One region of the Microbacterium sp. NC79 genome, then DNA from elsewhere that is predicted to be linked to it. Evidence: predicted binding sites of a transcription regulator. Region 1 holds the regulator's gene; each other region holds the start of a gene.
The links. Region 1 encodes LexA, which represses DNA repair genes until DNA is damaged. Its sites were predicted from a motif close to TCGAACANNTGTTCGA; they were not measured.

Region 1 (7,765 bases):
GATGAGCACGCGCGCGGTGCGCAATGCCTCCACAATGGCGATCTGGTCGCCGGAACCATTGCGAAAGTTTGTGAGAGCGGCGAGCAGTGCGGGATCGGCTGAGCCGTCATCGCCGGCAGCAGGGTTGGGTTCGAATCGCCTGCCTTCCCAGGGCACGCCAGCCGAATCGGCAGTGTTAGTCTCCTGCGACATCCAGAGCCTCTGCCAGCGTGAATGCACCGGAGTACAACGCCTTGCCGATGATCGCGCCTTCAACGCCGAGCGGAACCAAATCACGCAGTTCTGCAATGTCATCAAGCGACGAAATACCACCAGAGGCGACAACGGGCTTGACCGTGCGCGAGCAGACTTCGCGAAGCAGCTCGAGGTTGGGTCCGCGGAGGGTGCCGTCCTTCGTGACGTCGGTGACCACGTAGCGCGAGCATCCGGCGTCTTCCAGGCGCGCGAGCACTTCCCAAATGTCGCCTGCCTCTTGCGTCCATCCGCGAGCCGCCAGCGTGGTTCCGCGCACGTCAAGGCCGACAGCGATTGCTTCGCCGTAACGGCCAATAACGTTTGCCGCCCATTCTGGGTTTTCAAGCGCTGCGGTGCCGAGGTTGATGCGGGTGACACCCGTCTCGAGCGCTGCTTCCAGCGACGCGTCGTCGCGGATGCCACCGGAGAGCTCGACGTTCAGGCCGCGTACCTGCTTGATGACGCGACGGATCACTGCGGTGTTCGCACCGCGGCCGAAAGCAGCGTCAAGGTCAACGAGGTGGAGCCATTCGGCGCCCTGCTCTTGCCACTGGGCGGCAGCGTCAACCGGGTCACCGTAGTTGGTTTCCGAGCCTGCCTCGCCCTGGGTCAGGCGCACGGCCTTTCCTCCTGCAACGTCAACAGCTGGCAACAGAGCCAACGCGGGAGTGTTCGTGAAGTCGTTCATAAGTCCTCTAGCAAGCAACCTTCGTGCAAACGGCACAGATGTTAGAGCGTAGCCCCGCCCAGCGTGCCGATCCAATTCTTCAGGAGTGTGATCCCGGCTTCGCCGGACTTTTCCGGGTGGAACTGGGTCGCCGACAGCGGCCCGTTCTCAACCGCAGCAATAAATCGTGAGTGGTGTGTTGCCCAGGTGACCTTGGGCTGTGGGAACGGCGGAATGACGTCGAGGGTCCACTCCTGCGCGGCGTTGGAATGCACGAAGTAGAACCGCTCGTTCTCAATGCCGCGGAAGAGTGCGCTGCCCTCCCCCACCTCCACCGTGTTCCAGCCCATGTGCGGCAGGACAGGGGCTTCGATCTCGCGGACGACACCTGGCCACTCGCCAAGGCCCTCAGCGCCAACACCGCGTTCGACACCTCGTTCGAACATGACCTGCATGCCCACACAAATACCGAGCACGTGGCGTCCGCCGGCGAGGCGGCGGTCGATCAGCTCTTCTGAGCGTTCGGCGCGCAGCGCGTCCATCACGGCAGCAAATGCACCGACACCAGGCACGACGAGACCGTGTGCCTCCATGACGAGCTTCTTGTCTTTCGTCAAGCGGGCGTCGGCACCGGCGGCATCCAGTGCCTTAACGGCGGAGTGCACGTTGCCCGACCCGTAGTCGAGCACCGCAACAACCGGACGGGTCACAGCGCACCCTTCGTGCTCGGGATGCCCGAGACAAGCGGGTCAATCGACTTTGCCTGACGGAAGGCCCGGGCAAACGCCTTGAACTCAGCTTCGGCGATGTGGTGCGGGTCGCGACCGCCCTTCACGTTGACGTGAACGGTCAGGCCTGCGTTGAGGGTGATGGCCTCGAAAACGTGGCGGACGAGGGAGCCAGTGAAGTGTCCGCCGATCAGGTGGAACTCGAAGCCTTCGGGCTCACCGGTGTGCACAAGGAAGGGGCGTCCTGAGATGTCGACAACGGCCTGAGCGAGGGCCTCGTCGAGCGGAACCAGGGCGTCGCCGTAGCGGGAGATTCCGGCCTTGTCGCCTAGCGCTTCGCGAATCGCCTGGCCGAGCACAATGGCGGTGTCTTCCACCGTGTGGTGCGCATCGATGTGGGTGTCGCCTGTGGCCTTCACGGTGAGGTCAGTCAGCGAGTGCTTGGCGAAGGCGGTCAGCATGTGATCGAAGAACGGCACGCTCGTGTCGATGGAGCTCTGACCGGTGCCGTCGAGGTTCAGTTCGAGCTCAATCGTGGATTCGCTCGTGGAACGGCGGCGGGAAGCAATACGGGGGGCGGTCATACTCAGAATCCTAGCGAGGCGAGGGCGTCAAGGAACGCGGTGGTTTCTTCTTCGGTTCCGGCTGACACACGCATGTGTCCGGGGATACCGACGTCGCGGATCAGAATGCCGCGTTCGAACAGGGCTTGAAAGGTTGCCTGCGGGTCAGCTACCCCACCGAACAGCACGAAGTTTGTCCATGATTCGTAGGGGCGATAGCCAAGTGCTGCGAGGGTCGCGGAGATGCGGTCACGCTGTTCCACAATGTCGTCAACGGTCGCCAGCATCGTGTCGGCGTGACGCAGGGCAGCCAGCGCCGCGACCTGCGTCAACGCGCTGAGGTGATAGGGCAACCGGACGAGCCGGAGCGCGTCAATGAAGGCGGGGTCAGCTGCAAGGTATCCGACGCGAGCACCAGCAAAGGCGAAGGCCTTACTCATGGTGCGTGAGACCACCAGACGGGGGCGAGATTCCAGGAGCGTGAGAGCGCTCGGGGCATCGTGCGGGGCGAACTCAAAGTAGGCCTCATCGACGACGACGATGCCGTCAGTTGCGTCGTATACGGCTTCGATGACATCAAGTGTCAGCGGCGTTCCTGTGGGGTTGTTCGGCGCACACAGCAGCACCACATCCGGCTTCACTTCCTGCACTTGTGCGACAGCGGAAGCCGCAGCCAGCGAGTAGTCGGCGCCGCGTTCGCCTGCGAACCATGTCGCGCCGGTCGCGCGGGTCAGCAGCGGGTACATGGAGTATGTCGGCCCGAAACCCATCACCGTGCGCCCGGGGCCCGCAAACGCCTGCAGAATGTGTTGTAGCACCTCGTTTGAGCCGTTCGCCGCCCATATCTGGTCGGCTGTCAACCCGTGACCGAGGTAGTGAGCAAACGCCTCGCGCAGCAGCGTGAACTCGCGGTCTGGATACCGGTTGAGGTCGCGCACCGCGAACGAGAGGGACTCAACAATGTCACTCGTCACCGAATCCGGAATGGGATGCGTGTTCTCGTTAACGTTCAGTGCGACCGGAAGCGGCGCCTGTGGGGCGCCGTACGGAGTCATCCCGCGAAACTCGTCGCGGATGGGCAGATCACTGAAGGAGATCGTCACTACTCCATGGTAGGTCTGCGGTAGGCGGCCGCGGAAACCGGGCGGTCGAACATTACGCAGGGTCTCGATACGGCTGGCCTGATCCTCAGCGCGGCGCGCTTGAGCGCGTGCATGATCGCGGCGGTGTTACTTCGTGAATTCAGCGGGAATGGCCAGCGTCTGGCCTGGCGTGATCGCTGAAGAGGGCAGCGCGTTCAGTGAGATCATGCCATCGATAACATCGCGGGGGTCTGCGTGCGGTGCTACATCGCTCGCGATCGACCACAGCGAGTCGCCTGGCATCACGTTGATCGTTTCGAATGTTGCCTGCACGCCCTCATCGAGGGAAGCCTGCGCAGAACCACCACTCAGTACGGCGAAGGCGATAGCAGCCACGACGGGAAGAGCAACGACGGCTGCGAGTACGCGGCGGCCGCGATCGGTCATCCGAAGGCGCGTGGCGACCGCAGAATGACCAGCCACAGCAACCACACCGGGCCCCGAAACGACGCGAGCCGGACGAGCGGTGGCGTTGATGCTGATGGTGCTCATGATTCCTCCTTGTGGTGCGCTTCGCTTCCAACCCTCGGCCGGGAGGGCCGGAAGCGAAGCTACGTTCCGAATCTATGTTCTATGTTCGAACATGTCAACCTGTTTTTCGAACGACTTCGAAAAAAATCTTTCAACACACTCGAACAAAAGTCTTTGTTTATCCGAAAAGTCGGATACGGTTTCGATAGCGAAAGCACATCATCAACCTCCGACATTGGTCGCTGGGTGGCAAAAGGAGAACGCAATGAGCGCGGAAGAGACTGCGAGTGGTCCGGGCAATGAGGCCCCACGTACACGTCGCCGCAAGAACCTCAGCGACAAACAAATGGCGATCCTCGAAGTGATCCAACGTTCCATCGCGCGTCACGGCTATCCGCCGAGCATGCGCGAAATTGGCGACGCGGTAAACCTCAAGTCGCTGAGTAGCGTTACTCACCAACTGGGTCAGCTCGAACTGAGCGGATACCTGCGTCGCGATCCCGGTAAGACTCGCGCGATGGAGGTGCTGATCGATCTTCCTGGCATCGCCGCCGAGAACCCGGCCGATGCCGCACCGTCCGTCGGCGATGCCGCACTGGTTCCGCTCGTCGGTCAGATTGCAGCAGGCGTTCCGATCACGGCGGAGCAACAGGTCGAAGAGATCTTCCCACTCCCCCGCCAGCTTGTTGGCAAGGGCGAACTGTTCATGCTGAAGGTGAACGGTGAGTCGATGATCGATGCCGCGATCTGCGATGGCGACTGGGTTGTCGTGCGCGTGCAGAGCGACGCGGAAAACGGCGACATCGTGGCGGCCATGCTGAACGATGAGGCCACCGTGAAGGTTTTGCGTCGTCGTGACGGCCACACCTGGCTACTCCCCCGCAACAGTGCTTTTGAGCCCATCCTTGGCGACCAGGCCACGATTCTCGGCAAGATTGTTGCGGTGCTGCGCGCCGTGTAATCTGCAGCATCCTCCTGAGGACTTTCGCGAGCCGATCCGTCGGCAAGCGAAAGTCCTCTTGCTGTTTGCGCTGATCGTCGCGCCACGGTTCCGGCATCAGCGCCACACAAAGCGAAAGCCCGCCCCACTCGATTGAGTAGGGCGGGCTGTGAGCTGTCGCGCGTTACGCGCCGATCTTCTCGCGCACGTTCTTGGTCGCTACCACCAGGTTGCGCAGTGATTCAACGGTCTCGTCGTAGCCGCGGGTCTTCAGGCCACAATCCGGGTTCGCCCAGATGAGCTTGTGCGGCAGGGCGTCAGCGGCACGCTGCAGGATCGACTCTTGCTCATCAACAGAAGGCACACGCGGCGAGTGGATGTCCCATACGCCGGGGCCAACGCCGTGCGGGAAGCCCGCGTCACGAATATCGTCAATCACGTCGCCACGGCTACGCGCAGCCTCGATCGACGTGACGTCGGCATCAAGCGCCGTGATCGCATCGATCACAACGCCGAACTCCGAATAGCACAGGTGAGTGTGGATCTGAGTGGCGTCCGCAACACCGGCGGTTGCCAGCCGGAATGATCCGACCGACCACTCAAGATACGCCGGCTGGTCGGCAACCTTGAGCGGCAGCAGTTCGCGCAGGGCGGGCTCATCAACCTGAATGATGGCGATGCCCGCCTGCTCGAGGTCACCGATTTCATCGCGGAGAGCCAGACCAACCTGGTTCGCCGTCTCAGCGAGCGGCTGGTCATCGCGCACGAACGACCAGGCCAGGATCGTCACAGGGCCGGTCAGCATGCCCTTGACGTGCTTGTCGCTGAGTGACTGCGCAAACTCCGCCCACCGCACGGTCATCGGCGCGGGGCGTGAAACGTCGCCCCACAGTAGCGAAGGACGCGTCGCACGCGAACCGTAGGACTGCACCCACCCGTTCTGGGTGACGGCAAAACCGTCCAGCAACTCGGCGAAGTACTGCACCATGTCGTTGCGCTCGGCCTCGCCGTGCACCAGGACATCGATATCTAGATCGTGCTGCAGGTCGATGACCCGACCAATTTCAGCCTTGAGGAACTCATCGTATGCGGCGTCATCGATCTCGCCACGCGCGTGAGCGGCGCGCGCCTTACGGATCTCTCCGGTCTGCGGGAAGGAACCAATGGTCGTTGTCGGCAGGAGCGGCAGGTCAAGGGCAGCGTCCTGAGCGGCGACGCGCTCCTCCTCGTTGCCACGCACGAAGTCGTCAGCCTGCAGCGCACCTGTGCGTGCACGGACAGCGTCAACGCGAACGCCAGGAGCCGACGCACGGTCCGCAAGAGCCGCAGTCGCAGCATCAAGCTCCTCAGCGATCGCTTCCCGCCCCTCGGTGAGGCCCTGTGCGAGCGTCACGATCTGGCCAACCTTCTGGTCAGCGAATGCGAGCCAGGAAACGAGACGCGCCTCGAGCTGGGTTTCGTCAGCGACGTCGTGCGGCACGTGCTGCAACGAGGTCGTCGTGCCAGCAGCAACCTGCGCGGCACCGAGTTCAGCGAGCGATGCGAGCTTGTCAAAAGCGCCGGCGAGGTCACCACGCCAAATATTGCGGCCGTCGATCACGCCACCGACAAGAACTTTGTTTTCCAGGCCAGCGACGGGCGCGGGAACGGAACCACGGCGCAGGTCGATGGCGATGCCGTCGACAGCGGAACCAGCAAGAACGCTCCACGCTTCAGGCGACAGCTGCGCGTAGCCGGCGGCGACAAGAATCTGGGGGCGGTTGGCGGCGCTGGCGAGCACGTCGTAAGCGACGCGAGCGGCCTCAGCCAGCTCAGCGGCGGCGTAGGGCAGACTCTCGCTCACGAGGGCGGGTTCATCCAGCTGCACCCACTCAGCTCCTGCTGCCGTGAGCGCTGCGAGCAACTCAACATAGACAGGCAGAACGTCCTGCAGTCGCGACAGCGGCGAGAAGCCCTCGGCTGCGTCATCGCTAGCCTTAGCCAATGCCAAGAACGTGACGGGCCCGACGATCACGGGGCGGGTAGTGAAACCGTCCTGCTTGGCTTCGGCGACCTGATCGGCAAAGCGCGTGCTTGACAGCGAGAAGGCGGTGTTCTCGTCGATTTCCGGAACCAGATAGTGGTAGTTGGTGTCGAACCATTTGGTCATTTCGAGCGGCGCACGCTCACCCTCTCCACGTGCCGCGGTGAACAGCGCGTCGAGACCAAAGGTTCCGTCAGCCTGACGCAGGTGTGCGAAGCGCGCGGGCAGAGCACCAAGCGTGACGGCGATGTCAAGCACCTGGTCGTAGTAGGAGAAGGACTCAGGGATCGAAGAGTCAGACTGACCGAGGCCGAGTTCTGCCAGGCGGGCACGGGTTGCCGCGCGGAGACCGGCAGCGGTTGCTTCCAGTGCCGCAGCGTCGGTCTTGCCAGCCCAGTGCGACTCCACGGCACGCTTCAGCTCACGCTGACGCCCGATGCGCGGGTAGCCGAGGATGGTTCCTGCGGGGAATGTCATCGTACGTTCTCCTTTTGAATGAGGATGTCGGCTTCGCGGAGGACCGCGAGGACCGTGTCGTGGTTGTTAAAGGCGTAAAGGTGAATGCCGGGAGCGCCGCCGTCAGCGACCGCGCGGGCGAGGTTCGCCGCGTACTCGATCCCGAGTTCGCGCTGGCCCTCGACTGTGGGCTCAATTTCGAGGGCGATCGCGAGCTCGCTTGGCAGTTCTTCGCCACTCAGCTCGAGCACACGGTTAAGACGCGCGGGATTCGTAATCGGCATGATGCCAGGCAAGATCGGGATCGTGACCCCGGCCTGACGGGCACGCTCGACGAAGGCGAGGTAGGCGTCGGCGTGGAAGAACAGCTGCGTAATCGCGAGCGTCGCGCCAGCGGCCTGCTTCGCCAGCAACGCGTCAAGGTGTTCGCTCGCGTGGCGGGAGCGGGGGTGTCCGTTCGGGAATGCCGCGACGGCGATACGCACGCGGCTGCGACGATCGACCCGCGCAGCCCCCGGGATACCCGGCAGGTCGCTTTCGC
Region 2 (7,765 bases), on a different contig from region 1:
CGTTCGTCTGGCGAAGCGCGCGAAGCTGATCGAGCAGCGGGACAGCCTCGCTGGTGGCGCGTATCCTGTGACGGTTCCGGTCACCACGACCATCGCTGCCCTCCGTGCTGAGTATGGCGAGTTGGAAACTGACACCGCCACGGGCGTCACGGCTGCCGTTGCTGGCCGCGTCGTTTTCAGCCGCAACACCGGAAAGCTCTGCTTCGCGACGCTGCAGGCGGGCGATGGTTCGCGTATTCAGGCGATGGTTTCGCTGGCAAACGTGGGCGAAGAGTCCCTTGCTTCGTACAAGGAACTCGTTGACCTTGGTGACCACGTGTTCGTCTCGGGTGAGGTTATTTCTTCGCGTCGTGGCGAGCTGTCGATCATGGTGAATGAGTGGCAGATTGCGTCGAAGGCGATCCTGCCGCTGCCGAACATGTACTCGGATCTGAGCGAAGAGACGCGTGTTCGTAGCCGCTTCCTCGACCTGATCGTTCGTGACCGTGCTCGTGAGAATGCGGTGGCTCGTGCGAAGACCAACGCATCGTTGCGTGCCACGTTTGCGAAGCACGGCTTCCTTGAGGTTGAGACCCCGATGCTTCAGGTGCAGCACGGCGGTGCTTCGGCTCGTCCGTTCGTGACGCACTCGAACGCATTCGACACTGAGCTGTACTTGCGTATCGCGCCGGAGCTGTACCTCAAGCGTGCCGTCGTTGGTGGCTTGGATCGCGTCTTTGAGATCAACCGCAACTTCCGCAATGAGGGTGCTGACTCGACGCACAGCCCGGAGTTCGCGATGTTGGAGGCTTACCAGTCGTATTCCGACTACAACGGTATTGCTGATCTGACACAGGAGCTCATTCAGGATGCGGCTATTGCTGTCTCGGGTTCGACGACGGTGACGTGGGCTGACGGTACCGAGTTTGATCTGGGCGGTCAGTGGGATCGCATTTCGATGTACGACTCGCTGTCGGAGGCTGCTGGCGTGACGATCACGCCGGAAACGTCGCTCGCCGACCTGAAGGCGTTGGCCGACAAGGAAGGCGTTGACGTCCCCGAGAAGGTGGCGACGCATGGCAAATATGTCGAAGAGCTGTGGGAGCACTTCGTGAAGGGTGACCTTGAGCGCCCCACGTTCGTGATGGACTTCCCGGTCGACACCAGCCCGTTGGTGCGTGAGCACCGTAGCATTCCGGGTGTTGTCGAGAAGTGGGACCTCTATGTTCGCGGCTTTGAGCTGGCGACCGGATATTCCGAGCTGATTGACCCGGTGATTCAGCGTGAGCGTTTCGTCGAGCAGGCGAAGCTTGCGGCTGCTGGTGACGATGAGGCCATGCGGGTTGATGAAGAGTTCTTGCGTGCGCTTGAGCACGCGATGCCGCCGTCGGGTGGCATGGGTATGGGGATTGACCGTTTGCTGATGGCCATCACGGGTCTTGGCATTCGCGAGACGATCCTCTTCCCGCTTGTGAAGTAGCCATCGGCTATCCAGCAGGCGCACTCAGCTTCGGCGGGTGCGCCTGCTGCGTTTCTGCCGAGGAGACGGCAGATGGTCCGGATCCGCAGTGTAATCCGGAACGTCCGCGATGCGATGCGAGCTAAGGCGAGGGAAGCCAGGTGCGGGGAAGTTAGCTGCGGGGAAGCTAGGTGGCTGCCAGGGGCGCGCAACACCGTTAGGCGGCGATGTCGTATCGGGCGCGGCCGCCGAGGCGTGGGGTTTGTGTCGGGTCGACGGTGGCGGGTGGGATGATCCACACTTTCGAGGTGCGTTTCGTGCCGTCGACGCGGATGTTCCAGCCATTGTCGTGAATACGGTGGTGGCAACTGGTGCAGAGCAGGACACCGTTGTTGAGGTCGGTTGGGCCGGTGTCTCGGTGCCACCATCTCATGTGATGTGCTTTTGTCATTTGCGGTGGGAGCCCGCACATCACGCATCCGCCGTCTCGTTCAACGAGCGCGAGGCGTTGCGCCTTCGTGAAGAGTCGCTTTTCACGACCCCAATCGAGAATCTCACCATCCGACCCGAGGACAGCGGGGATAACACCACCACTCGCGGCCATTTGCCTGCAGGTGCTGATGCTGATCGGCTGGTCGGTGCCGTCGATCGTCGCGACACCAGTGCCGGCGGTGAGGTCATCAAGGCTCACGCGGACAATGACGGTCGCGCCGGTGAGGGGGAGTTCGTTGTTGTCGCATCCGGTGATGTGCTCGCAGATTGCGGTGAGGGCGTCGGCTTGCAGTTGCGCGACGGTGCGACGATCGTCACCCGGCATCGCCCATCCCTCGGGAGCGTCCCCGGCCGCGGCAGTTCCCACATCATTCGGGACGTCAGAGCCCGTGGCGGTGCCTTCGCATGTGTCACTGTGACCGGCGTTGGCGTTGGGGTTGGTGTTGTGGGCTTGGAAGGTCGCGGTGACCCAGGCTTGGATCGCGTTCTTGATCGGTGCGCCCGACGCGACATCGGTGCGGAAATTCACGAACAGGGACCCGTCACGCTCAAACATGGTCAGTGACCGGCTGGCGCGGGCCTCATCTTCACGTGGTTCGACACCGTCGGGGTTTAGCCAGGCTTCGGCGCGGGTGACGAGTTTGCGGACGTCGTCACACGATAACCCTGCCGCCCCCTCCACCAGAAGAGTCTCGGCTTCACCGATCTGTTCGATGCTGGCGTGCAGGCGGGCACGGTCCAGCATCCCGACGATGAGCGATCCGGCGGCCGCGGCAATCGTGCCCCGCTGTAACGCGTCTTGCACTGCCGGATACTTCGGCGGCAACTTCTCACCGAGCAGGTTCGACCGCGGCGCGGTCGCTTTACCTAGTTTTGTGAGCTTTGACGCATCGCCGGTCGTGCCACCGGTGGTTGCCGCGATCAGCGTCGCCGAGTTTCGAAAACCCTGCTGCTTCGCGAGACCATCCGGCCCCAACTCGGGCCGGGATTCATGCTCGATTCCTGCAGCGACTTCCGCGCGGAGTCCATCAAAGCGTCGTTGCAATGTTCCCATCGCCGCATTCACCGCCAGTAACTGCGTGCGGTCTAAATCGGTGCCACATTCCGCATCGCACCACGCCGACTCGAGCGCCGCAACGGCTTCGAGAAGAGGGGTGAGATGTGGATTGGTCATACCCCCATTTTAGAATACAGCTTCGAATGACGCAAGGGTTTTATGAAGAAAGTTGCATTTGAGTATAGGAGCTAGGTTCTAGTGAATTTGGCAAGTTGCGGAGAGGCCGCATAAGCTCGGCACGCCTCACCCGCGCGCCCCGAACCGCAGCCCACGCACCCCACCCCCGCAGCCCACGCACCGTCACCCCGCCCTCGAACCGCCACCCCGCCCACGCCACGTCCCCGTCCACGCACCGACCCGCCGCCACACGCGCCCGATCGCGACGACACGGCCGCATCACACGTCACTTCCGGCGGTTCTCGGCGGGGAATGCCCACAGGGGCAGGTGCCCGTTCGCGCACAGGGTGGCAACGATCTGGGACAACCCGTGACCCGGGTCTGCTCGCAGTGCCTTCTGCGCGTAGGTGGCGGCATGCGTCGACATGCCCAGCGCCCAACTGATCCAGGCCGCGCAGGCGAGGGGAGCTGCGCGACCACGGCCCGACGCGCACGCGGCAAGTTGGCGCACGCGCCGCAAGGCGGCCTGCAATCGAGCAGCATCCGGAGCGGGGCCCTCGCCCATCAGGAAGAGCGTTTCGGGTGCATCGGGAGCACCGTCGAGCCAATCGAGTTGAAACTCAAGCACCTCGTCGGCGGAGTCAGCGTCGTAGCACCACTGCGACAGTGCAACATCACGAAGCGATGGTCGGCTGAGTAGCCACAACAGGAGCGCGTCATCGCCGACGCTGCCACGTTGTCCTTCGACGGCAGATTCGAAAACCTCGTGCATACGGTCAAATCGTTCGACCAGATCGCGGGGTGAGGCATCCCGCGAGGCATGATCCAAACGTGCCAACTCGGACCGGATCGCTCGCATACGCTCGGCATCAACTCGCGGCAGCCTGGTTCCACTCGACTGATTAGCCTTCGGCTTCGGGCCCCCAACATCGGGGGCATCGCCGATCTCGCTGTGCGGGTGAACGGTCTCATCTGACTCGCTGAACCACCCGTTCTGCGCCACGATGATCACGTCACCGAGGTCAATCCCGCACGCATCGGCTGTGAGCCGAATCGCGTTAGCCAAAGGGGCAAAGGGGTTCGCGTCTGGTAGCGCTACGGAAGTTTCGGCATAGACGACGACAATCATGCCCGACGTCTCTTCCAGCCGGCAGACGATGCCGAGCGCAGAAGCCGCGAATTGCTGAGGCTGGATGACCGGGAGATCGAAGCGAAACAGCCCGACCGAGGTGCTGCCGGCGAACGGCAGGATAACGACGGAGTCGGCTGGTGTGTACCCTGCCATCGTCGGAATGGCCGAAAGGAGATCGGCAACAGAATGTGCTCGAAACGTTGTTGTCATGGTGTCAGCGTGAATGATCAGCGGGTGGCGGAACCATGCGGTGCGCTGGCGGTGGACAAGGTCGCGAAAACCGCGGGTTGGGGAGGAACCGGTGATCGGCTCGACACTCAGGTATCAACGGTAGACTTCCGGTATGGATCCCTACTGGTCACAGGTCGTCTGGTCGCTGTTGCCGACCCTTGCGGTATGCGTGATCTTCTTCTTCATTCTGCGGTCGATCGTGCGGATGGATCGCAAGGAGCGTTCCACCTACGCTGACATCGAAGCGCAGGAGCGCGCGGCGCGCGGACTCCCGCCAAAAGCAAACTAGCCGGGTTTGTCGCTTCCGACCACTACGCTTGGGCGTAAGTGGAAGGCGGGGTATGGACATCTCGTGGTGGCTCGTTGCGGTCTTTGTTATTGACCTAGCCATTCGTATTACAGCCATCATTGTGGTTCCACGCAATCGCCGTCCAACGGCCGCGATGGCGTGGTTGCTGGCGATTTACTTCATCCCATTTGTCGGGGTGTTCCTCTTCCTCCTCATCGGCAACCCGCGGCTGCCTCGCGCCCGCAGGCGCAAGCAGGAGCGCATTAACGAGTACGCCCGCGAAGCGGCATCTCAAATCGAAGGCGGCACTCTTCGCCCCAACCCGCCGCCCTGGTTTCCCTCTGTTGTGCGGATGAACTCGACTCTCGGGGCGCTTCCGTTGGTGGGTGACAACGACGCGCACCTCATCTCCGACTACCAGGAGAGCCTGGACGCGATGGCCGATGAGATTCGTCGTGCCGAGAAATTCGTCTACATCGAGTTCTACATTTTCCAGTCGGATGTAGCGACGGACAACCTGTTCCGAGCGATGGAAGAGGCATGCGCCCGTGGTGTGACCGTACGCGTTTTGCTTGACCACTGGGCAAACCGCTGGAAGCCTTTCTACAGGGCCACCCTCCGTCGCCTCGACGCGATGGGCGCTGACTGGCACCTCATTCTGCCCGTGCAGCCACTCAAGGGCAACACGCAGCGCCCCGACCTGCGCAATCACCGCAAGCTCCTGGTCGTGGACGGACTCGTTGCCTACCTCGGTTCGCAAAACGTCACAGACTCCACCTACAACCTCCCCAAAAACATCAAGCGTGGGTTGCACTGGGTTGATCTGATGGTTCGGCTCGAAGGCCCCGTCGTCACGAGCGTGCTCGCTGTCTTCCTGTCGGACTGGTACTCCGAGACCGATACCGTGCCCGACGACGGTTCCGAGGTCGCGGTGCCGAGCCCCACGGGCGACCTGGACTGCCAGGTGGTTCCGTCTGGCCCCGGATTCGAATTCGAAAACAACAAGCGCATGTTCGTCGAATTGCTGCACGCGGCCCAAAAGCGCATCACCATCATCAGCCCCTACTTCGTGCCAGATGGGGCGGTGCTCGATGCCATTACCTCTGCGACGGCGCGCGGCGTTGCCGTTGAACTCTTCGTGTCGGAAGAGGGCGACCAGGCCCTCGTCTACCACGCACAGCGAAGCTACTACGAAGCGCTCCTTCGGGCAGGTATCACCATTTGGATGTACCAAAAGCCGTACATCCTGCACACCAAGGGCCTCACGATCGACGACGAGGTTGCGGTGATCGGCTCGAGCAACATGGACATGCGCTCGTTTGGTTTGAACCTCGAAATCTCGCTGCTTGTGCGCGGCGAGGAGTTCATTCGCGAACTCGACGAGGTTGCCAGTGAGTATCGCCGGCTCAGCCGTCAACTCACGGCGGAAGAATGGGCAAAGCAGCCGCTTCGCTCGACCGTCTTGGACAACCTGGCGCGCCTCACGTCCGCTCTCCAGTAATCGTCTCAAGCCTGAGGAAACCTCTCGGCAATGCCCCGTGGTTCCGCATAATTCCGCGGATTTTTCCGATACGGAACCAGGGGGCGCGCGAGCGCTTTTGTCGCTACCTTTAGAGCATGCGCACTCGATTGATCCTCACAGCTTCTGTTCTCGGCCTCGCCGCGCTCCTCAGTGGATGCGCGACGACGGCAGCAACCTCGCCGACGAACTCGCCCGATGCGACGACGGCCCCCACAGAAAACCCCGAAGAGACGACCACTCCGGAAGCGGACTTCACCGCCGGTTGGTTGGCATCCGGAACCATGATTGGCGTCGTCACGACCGGAAGCAGCACGTGCGTGCCGATCGTCGAGAGCGTTGAGGGCTCGGGCGACACCGTCACCGTGACCCTCGCCGACCCGGAGCCCAGCACGCCGTGCACGCGCGATCTGCAGCCGCGCATCACGGGCGTTGGCCTGCCTGAGGGCGTCGACGCCACGAAGCCGCTCGTGCTCGACGTCACCTACAACGACATCACCGCATCGATTGATCTCGCGGCGTCGACGGCCCCCGCTACCGACCCGCTCGAAATGGCACCCTCGGCCGGCTACGCAGGTCCGAACACCATCGGACTTGTCACATACGGGTCATCGACGTGTGTTCCGACGGTGGAATCGGCCGAGCCTGGCGATGACGCTTCAAACCTGGTCGTGACGTTCGCGACCCCCGACGCCAACAAGCCGTGCACGATGGACATGGCTTCGCGCGTCACCGTTGTGCACGCCGATTCGGGCGTCAAGACCCTCACGGTCGTGGACGCCGGAACCGAGACCGCAGTGGACGTGCTCGCCAACGGCTTCTAAAACACGAGCGATCCGCCACGCTCAGCATCGCTGCGTGTGGCGGATTTGTGTTTCACAGACGCGGTTCCGATGCGTTCTTCTGATTCGCCGGAATCATGACAGTGACAGCACCTGGTTCGACGTAACAGCGCAACCGCACCGCCTCGCCAAACTCGTCGCCATCGAGCTCAATCGGTTGTGGTTCCGTCGCAACAGCTTCCAACCAGCGCCCCTGCAAAAAGTGCACGTGCGTGGAGTTTCCTGCCCGACGTTTGGCGAGGGTTCGCCCCGCACGGAAGCGCCTGAGCACGCTGTGATCCCACCAAACCGTGCGCCATACGAAGAGCCAGCCAAACATTCCGGTGGGCTTGAAAACGGCGACGTCGAGTAAACCGTCGGTAATCGACGCGTCTGGCAGCAGTGCGATGCCGCCCGGGAGCTGACCGCAGTTCGCGAACAATATGCTGTGAACCTTGCCGCTGTGTTCGCGATGACCAGCCAATTGATACGTCGCCCTAAACGGCTTTGCATCCTTCAGTGAGCGCGCGGCACCACTGACGTACGCGATCCACCCCACCCGCTTTTTCATCTTCGCGCTGGTGTTCTGGATCATTGCGGCGTCGAGACCGATACCGGCCATCACGACAAAGCCATGGCGCTCCGTATGACCACCCGCGCGATCCACAT
Region 3 (7,765 bases), 660 kb from region 1:
GTCAGCTCGCGCTGTACGGTGCGCTGATCGACGCTGGTGTGACGACGTTTGTGCCGCGCTTCGGCCACATGCCGCTCGTGCTGGGGGAGACCGGCAACAAGAAGCTTTCCAAGCGCGACCCGCAGGCAGACCTGTTCCTGCAGCGCGACAAGGGCTTCATCCACGAGGGTCTGCTGAACTACCTGTCGTTGCTCGGCTGGTCGATTGGCCCCGACCGCGACATCTTCTCGCTGGAAGAGCTCGTTGCGGCCTTCGACATTGCCGATGTCAACCCGAACCCGGCTCGCTTCGACCAGAAGAAGGCCGAGTCGATCAACGGTGACCATATCCGCATGCTCGATGTCGAAGACTTCGCTGAGCGCACGGTGTCGTACCTGACGGCTGCTGGCGTTATTGGTAACGAGCCGACCGCTGAGCAGCGTGAACTGATTTCGGCTGTCGCGCCGCTCGTGCAGGAGCGCGTGCAGTTGCTCGGTGAGGTTCCGGGGCTCGTGGGCTTCTTATTCACCGACGAGATTGACTACGCAGAGGATGCCCTCAAGGGTCTGCCTGCAAACTATGTCGACGTGCTTGAGGCGAGCGCTGCTGCGCTTGAGGGTGTCGATGCTGGTGACTTCACGGCAGCGAACATTCAGGCTGCGCTGTCGGCTGCGCTGATCGATGGTCTCGAGTTGAAGCCCCGTGTGGCTTATGGTCCGCCGCGCGTTGCGATCAGCGGACGCCGCATTTCGCCGCCGCTGTTTGAATCGATGGAACTGCTCGGCAAGGAGCGCACTTTGGCGCGTCTGAAGGGGCTCGCGACTCGCGCGTGATTCCACTCAGTTTGGTTGGTGGCCGCATCTCGGGTAATGTATTTCCTTGGTAAGACACCAACCAAAAACCTTGGGGTATGGTGTAATTGGCAACACGGCGGTTTCTGGTTCCGTTGTTCTTGGTTCGAGTCCAGGTACCCCAGCAAGTAGAAAAGACCCGCGGATTTCCGCGGGTCTTTTGCTTTGCGGCAGGATGAGAACATGAGCGAAAACATTCGAATCGGCATCGCTGGCTATGGCAACTTGGGGCGCGGCGTTGAAGTCGCGATCGAGAAGAACCCCGACATGAGTCTGGTCGGAATCTTCAGTCGTCGAGAACCCTCGCAGGTCACGCCGTTGCGCGAGACGACGCCGGTCTTTTCGATGGACACGCTCGCCGATCGCACCGCCGACATCGATGTGCTGATTCTGTGCGGTGGTTCCAAGTCGGACCTTCCTGAGCAAGGGCCAGCGCTTGCCGCGCTGTTCAACACCGTTGACAGCTTTGACACGCACGCACGTATTCCCGAGTACTTCGACGCTGTTGATGCGCCTGCGAAGGCCGCTGGTAAGACGGCGTTGATTTCGGCCGGGTGGGACCCCGGAATGTTCTCCATCAACCGTCTGTACGCGCAGTCGCTGCTGCCTGACGGTGAAACGTACACGTTCTGGGGTCGTGGTCTCAGCCAGGGCCACTCGGATGCGGTGCGCCGCATTCCCGGTGTCGCGGGGGCTGTGCAGTACACGATTCCCTCCGACGCCGCGATGGACGCGGTGCGCAGCGGCGCCCGCCCGACGCTCGCCACCAACGAAAAGCACACCCGTGAGTGCTTTGTGGTGCTCGCTGATGGTGCTGACGCCGCCGACGTGGAGCGCGCGATCGTCACGATGCCGCACTACTTCGACGAGTACGACACCACCGTGCACTTCATCTCGGCCGATGAGCTGGCGCGCGATCACAGCGCGATGCGTCACGGTGGCGTTGTGGTTCACAGTGGTGAGACGAGTGACGGAACCTCGCAGGTCGTCGAGTATGGGCTGACACTTGCGAGCAACCCCGAGTTCACCGCGAGTGTGCTCGTGACGTACGCGCGCGCTGTTTACCGTCTCAGCGCCCAGGGTCAGCATGGCGCCGTCACGGTGCTCGACGTGGCGCCCTCGCTGTTGTCGCCGAAATCTCCTGCGACCCTGCGTGCTGAACTGCTCTAGGGGCTGTTAGGCGGCGATGTCGTATCTGGCGCGGCCGCCGAGGCGTGGGGTTTGTGCCGGGTCGACGGTGGCGGGTGGGATGATCCACACTTTCGATGTGCGTTTGGTGCCGTCGACGTGGATGTTCCAGCCATTGTCATGAATGCGATGGTGGCAGCTCGTGCAGAGCAGGACGCCGTTGCTGAGATCTGTTGGCCCGGTATCTCGCTGCCACCATCTAATGTGATGGGCTTTTGTCATGTGGGGTGGGAGTCCGCACATGACGCATCCGCCGTCTCGTTCAACGAGGGCCAGGCGTTGAGCCCTCGTGAAGAGTCGCTTTTCACGTCCCCAGTCGAGGATCTCTCCGTCGGATCCGAGGACTGCGGGGATGACTCCACCGCTTGCGGCCATTTGCCTGCAGGTGCTGATGCTGATGGGCTGGTCGGTGCCGTCGATCGTGGCGACACCGGTGCCGGCGGTGAGGTCATCAAGGCTCACGCGGACAATGACGGTCGCGCCCGTGAGCGGGAGGCCGTTGTTGTCGCATCCGGTGATGTGCTCGCAGATTGCGGTGAGGGCGTCTGCTTGGAGTTGCGCGACGGTGCGGTGGTCTGCTTCTGTGTCGTCTGCAGTATCGCCGTCGTTCGTTCGTGCTTGGAATGTCGCCGTCACCCATGCGTCGATGGCTGCCTTTACCGGAGTGCCCGAGGCGACGTCGGTGCAGAAGTTTATAAACAGTGAGCCGTCGCGCTCGTACATTGTGAGGGAGCGGTTCGCTCGCGCTTCTTCTTCCCGCGGCTCGACGCCGTCAGGGTTCAGCCAGGCTTCGGCGTGAGTTACGAGCTTGCGCACCTCGTGGAGCGTCAGCCCCGATGACTGCTCTACGAGGAGCGCCTCCGCCTCGGCTACGCGCTCGACAGTCGTGTGCAGTCGCACCCGATCGAGGAGGCCGACGATGAGTGAGCCTGCATCGGCGGCGATCGTGCCGCGATGGATTGCGGCTTCAACGGCCGGATACTTTGCAGGCAGCCGCTCGCCCAGCAGATTCGAGCGTGGTGCGGTCGCTTTGCCGAGCTTCGTCAACTTGGCCGCTTCGCCCGTCGACCCGCCCGTTGTCGCGGCAATCAGAGTCGCTGAATTGCGAAACCCCTGCTGCTTCGACAGGCTGTCTGGCCCCAGTTCGGGTCGCGACTCATGATCAATCCCCGCCGCGACCTCCGTGTGCAACCCGTCGAGCCGGCGTCGCAAGGTGCTAATCGCCGCGTTCGCAGCCAACAACTGTTCGCGGCTCAGATCGGCCCCACAGTCAGCGTCATCCCACGCAACCTCAAGAGACGCGACGGCCTCAAGAAGCGGGGTGAGATGTGGATTGGTCATGCCCTCATTGTAGTACACATATACTAGTCGCGCAATATTTTTCTCGAAACTTTGTACTAATGCATTGATTCGAGACATGCTCTGTTCATCACCCGCGAGGCTGGTGCGCCGCCTGCCGTCCGCAACCAGTGGCCAGCAGTCTGTAACCCGCGACGCGCGCGACGGCCCCTTAGCCGGCCGCCGGTGGCCGGCCGCCCACCATCAGCAAATTGCTGTCGAGCAGATGGGTGCCCCGCAGCTGCATCATGTAACCCACAGTGCCACCGAACGACACCTACGCGCGGCGCTGGGCTCCGCCCGGGTACTCGACAAAGTCGATTGGTGCAGCCGACCCGTCGCCGAGACGCTTTGCCATCACCGAAATGGCCTCCGCGTTGTTATCAACCAGCACGAAGCGGCGGCCCAGCTTCGCAGCAACGGCACCCACGGTTCCGCTGCCGGCAAAGAAGTCGAGCACCCAATCGCCCTGGTTGCTTGATGCCTGCACAATGCGGCGCAGCACGCCCTCGGGCTTTTGCGTTGCGTAGCCGGTCTTTTCGCGACCGGTGGGGGAGACAATCGTGTGCCACCACACATCCGTCGGGAGCTTGCCGTTGGCGGCGTTCTCGGCGCTCACGAGCGTCGGCGCCATGTAGGGCTCGCGATCGACCTCAGCGCTGTTGAAGTGATAGCGCTTCGGATCTTTCACGTACACCAGAATGTTGTCGTGCTTTGCCGGCCACTTCGACTTCGTGCGTGCGCCGTAGTCGTAGGCCCAAATGATCTCGTTGAGAAAGCAATCCCGACCGAAGAGCGCGTCGAGCAACACCTTCGCGTAGTGCGATTCGCGGTAGTCGAGGTGCAGGTAGAGCGTTCCGGTCGGCGCCAGCAGTCGCCACGCCTCTTCGAGCCGCGGTTCGAGAAACGCCCAATAGTCCTCAAAATCGTCGTTGAATGTCGACACGGTCTTGCGCACGTTTGTGTACGACGATCCGCGAAATCCGACGCGGCTGCCGCCGGTGTGCCGCAAAGACGACACGTTCGTGCGGGTCTGCTTCTTGCCTGTGTTGAACGGCGGATCCAGGTAAATCAGCTGGAAGGACTCGTCTGGCAGCGTGCGAATCAGCTCGAGATTGTCGCCGTGAATCACGAGGTTGGGAGAGTTCTCGGTCCACACGCTAGTCACCGAACCCATTCTACGGATGCCGGGACGTTGCCCGCCTGTGAGCGACGGGTATGAGTAGGGTGAGGGCATGTCTGCGTTGAGGCCCGACGAAGAAGCCGAGCTTGGCCGCCTTGCTCGGCAACTCTTTGCCCGGGGGGCAGAACACGACGAGGCCGCCGCGGCACGCTACGCGCAGCTGGACAGCCGCCGGCGGGCAGCGGCTGGGGCGGTTGCGCCCTCAGTGGCGTCAGCCGGAGCGCACATGGCGACCACCACCGCTCCAGAAGCCGCGTCGGTATCGCGTGCCGTGGTTCCGGAACCATTTGCTGGCGCAGGTGGGCGGCTGACGGATCCGTCATCGATGCCACAGACGCGGCCAGGCCCGCACGCCGATGCGTCAAAGACAGCCGCATCGGGCGCTTTCGCACTGGTCGCGGAAGAGACCTCGCGAGCCGATGAACAATACGCGGCGATCCCCGAGCTCGGTGAGCTGATGCGCGCAGAGCAGGTGGTTCCGCCTCGAGTGCGCGATGCGGTGGCGCCCAGTGCCGTGGTGGCGAGCGTATCTGACAAGCAACCTGCGCGCGCTCCGCAACAGCCGCGCTCCTATCGAAAACAGATCCTCTCCGCGGCTGTCGGATTCGCGTTGGCAGGGCTCGTCGTGGGTGTCGTGCATTTCGTGACCCAGCAACGGCCTCTCGTATCGGGCACGGCCGTGCCGATCACGTTGGAGCAGATGCCTGAGATGGGCGAGTACGCCGAGCAGGAGATTCGTACCTTGACTGCCGACGGTGGCACCATTCTGCAGGCAGAAGGGGTGCCCGACGTCTCGATGATTGTGGTGGAGCAGTCAAACGGCATGACGTGCGCGTATCTGTGGCCCAAAGAAGACGCAGTCAGCGAAGCGTTCGCACAGACGTGTGCAGAAGAATACGGCCCCATCGTGTGGGATTATCCGTTGGAGTTGCTCAGGGATATTCCCCGGCCACAGGCTTTCGCAGACCTGGAATTTCTTCGCATTATTGTGAAGGATCGCGAGTTCTCCGTGTGGAATGCCGCGCCGACCGAGCGGAGCCACTACTGATGCGCCGATGGATGCGAGAACGGGTCAGCCTCGTGTGGCTTGGTGTGGGGCTTGCCGCGGGCGCGCTGGCATTCGCCGTGCTGCTTCCCGCTGCCATCTCGGCGCTACAGCCGCATCCGGCCGCAACCTACGCCTCCCGCGAGCTCTCCCGCGACGAGCTGATGGAGTTTTTGCGTGATGACGGCGTCATGGCACCCGAGACCACCACGTCCTCAGCCCGCATCATTGAGGGTCCTGACGCTTCGATGTTGGTCATTTCCGATCCGGACTTCCTGCAGGATTGCCTGATGCGCGTCCAAGACCAGGGGTTGGACTACCTCGGGTGCGCGCGCACCGGGTGGCCGCTCGTCCTGACCGTTCCGGTGCGAAGCTTTACCGTCGAGGCCGACGTGGTCAAAGAGGTCGAAGACGCTGGTGCCAGGGGCCTCATGCTGATCTACCACGAGGGCGATCTCACGGTGTGGCCGACGGGTCCTGCGCCTGCTTCTCGATGAGGATTTCGCCGATCGTTTCGGTCGCCAGGGCGGCATAGTCGGGGCGATCATCGCTGGCGACAGTGAGCGTCACCGCAATGGCCGCAGCCCAGCCGCGTGCGCGCACCCAGGTCGCGTCGTCGACGTGCGGCGATGCCCTGATGAACTCTTCGCGGCCGTCGGCGTCAAACACAATCCACGCCGCCGCCAGGTCATAAGCCGGGTCGCCAGCGGTCACGTCGCCAAAATCGACGAGCGCGACCAGGCGATCATTCCCGACCACGATATTGCCTGGATGCAGATCGCCGTGCACCCACACCGGCACGTGCGGCCATGCCGGGGCAGCGAGAGCATCCGCCCACGCATGGGCAATCGCCGCCGGAAACGATGCCGAGGCCATCCGCGCACGCATCGCCTGGTCGCGCGTTTGCAACGACTGCCCGCGCACCGGGTTAAGCGGCGCATCGTCGTCAGCAGGCACGTGCAGGAGCGCGAGTGCTTCGGCAAAGTGCGCAGCCCATGCTGTTCGAGCGGCGCGGGGCTGGTGCAGGGCGGCGGAACCAGCAAACCATGGAACCACAGACCACGGTCGCGCAAATGGTTCCGACGCAGGCAAAGCCGCAAGTGGTTCCGGAACCTGCACGCCGGTTGGGCGCAGGAGCTTGGCGATGCGGGGCAACACCAACTGCTCATGGGAGATCAGGGGGACGGCGATTTCTCGACGCGGCAGTCGCACGGCGCGCGTGGTTCCGAGTCGCCACATTTCGTTGTCCCAGCCGGCGAAGGCGAGAGCCAGTGGGTCTTCGGCGCCATCGAGATTCGCGTTGCGCAACAGCGTGCGAACGAGATCTTCGGTGATGACGACGTCTGCGGCGGGGGAATCGGCCATTACAGGTCGATGGCTTCGCCAGGTGCGAGCGGCAGATAGTGGCCGCCGCCCTGCTGGGTCGCCCAATCAAGCCGGTCGTGGTGCATGCCTCGGCCGATGTCGGAGAGCGTCATGTCGTGCGTGCCGAAGCAATATTGCGGTGTGACATCAAGGACGAAGTCCATGGCGTCGCCGATCTTGAGCCACGGTGCGCCGAGCGGGGCAGCCAACACCATGACATCGCGATCGCCTGGCAACGCATACGAATCACCCGGGTAGTAAAACTGGTCGTTGACGAACACGCCGACGTTGCCGATCGTTGGAATCGACTCGTGAATCACCGCGTGCGTGCCGCCGAAGAACTCGAGTGTGAAGTCGCCGTGCGTGATGGTGTCGCCAGGGGAGACGGCAATCACGTTGACGCCAGGCACCGTGGTGGCAACGGCAGATGGTCCGTAGATCGGAACATCGGGATTGCTCTCGCTGATGCGCTGCAGGTTTGCAGGGGAACAGTGGTCGGGGTGCACATGCGTGACCACCACGGCGGCGATGTTCGTGAAGTCGGTGAAGGAGGTGAGGAACCCGCCAGGGTCGATCACCAGCCGAGATGAACCCTCATCAATCGTGACGGTGGCGTGCTCGTATTTGGTGATGCGCATATATCGATCAAACCCCGTCATTGCGCGGGAGGCAAGCGCCCGACACGCGCGGCGCACGTAAAATCAGAGGTCGATTTTGTGCGACTGTGGCAACCATGCCATACTCGTATAGTTGTCGCGAGACGGAAGGCCGAAAAAGCCTCGAAATCTCACATACGGCCCCATCGTATAGCGGCCT

Region 2: a site for LexA is predicted at 3,115-3,130, ahead of KTJ77_RS10980 (HNH endonuclease signature motif containing protein). Genes of this name have one in related genera too.
Region 3: a site for LexA is predicted at 3,370-3,385, ahead of KTJ77_RS04925 (HNH endonuclease signature motif containing protein). Genes of this name have one in related genera too.

Annotation. Positions count from the first base shown of each region.
Region 1 covers NZ_JAHQYI010000001.1:1,761,609-1,769,373, forward strand. Annotated here, with positions in the region: gene KTJ77_RS07960 (SseB family protein) at 1-192, opposite strand, end outside; gene priA (bifunctional 1-(5-phosphoribosyl)-5-((5-phosphoribosylamino)methylideneamino)imidazole-4-carboxamide isomerase/phosphoribosylanthranilate isomerase PriA) at 176-922, opposite strand; gene hisH (imidazole glycerol phosphate synthase subunit HisH) at 964-1,611, opposite strand; gene hisB (imidazoleglycerol-phosphate dehydratase HisB) at 1,608-2,213, opposite strand; gene KTJ77_RS07980 (histidinol-phosphate transaminase) at 2,216-3,295, opposite strand; gene KTJ77_RS07985 (LysM peptidoglycan-binding domain-containing protein) at 3,422-3,826, opposite strand; gene lexA (transcriptional repressor LexA) at 4,071-4,766, shown strand; gene metE (5-methyltetrahydropteroyltriglutamate--homocysteine S-methyltransferase) at 4,930-7,245, opposite strand; gene KTJ77_RS08000 (methylenetetrahydrofolate reductase) at 7,242-7,765, opposite strand, start outside.
Region 2 covers NZ_JAHQYI010000002.1:153,804-161,568, reverse strand. Annotated here, with positions in the region: gene lysS (lysine--tRNA ligase) at 1-1,459, shown strand, start outside; gene KTJ77_RS10980 (HNH endonuclease signature motif containing protein) at 1,656-3,104, opposite strand; gene KTJ77_RS10975 (DUF4192 family protein) at 3,391-4,446, opposite strand; gene KTJ77_RS10970 (hypothetical protein) at 4,580-4,756, shown strand; gene cls (cardiolipin synthase) at 4,809-6,257, shown strand; gene KTJ77_RS10960 (hypothetical protein) at 6,374-7,099, shown strand; gene KTJ77_RS10955 (diacylglycerol kinase family protein) at 7,152-7,765, opposite strand, start outside.
Region 3 covers NZ_JAHQYI010000001.1:1,105,054-1,112,818, forward strand. Annotated here, with positions in the region: gene gltX (glutamate--tRNA ligase) at 1-812, shown strand, start outside; tRNA gene KTJ77_RS04915 (tRNA-Gln) at 884-955, shown strand; gene KTJ77_RS04920 (diaminopimelate dehydrogenase) at 1,014-2,000, shown strand; gene KTJ77_RS04925 (HNH endonuclease signature motif containing protein) at 2,007-3,359, opposite strand; gene KTJ77_RS04930 (site-specific DNA-methyltransferase) at 3,634-4,524, opposite strand; gene KTJ77_RS04935 (hypothetical protein) at 4,592-5,587, shown strand; gene KTJ77_RS04940 (hypothetical protein) at 5,587-6,081, shown strand; gene KTJ77_RS04945 (phosphotransferase) at 6,041-6,949, opposite strand; gene KTJ77_RS04950 (MBL fold metallo-hydrolase) at 6,949-7,587, opposite strand; tRNA gene KTJ77_RS04955 (tRNA-Glu) at 7,745-7,765, shown strand, end outside.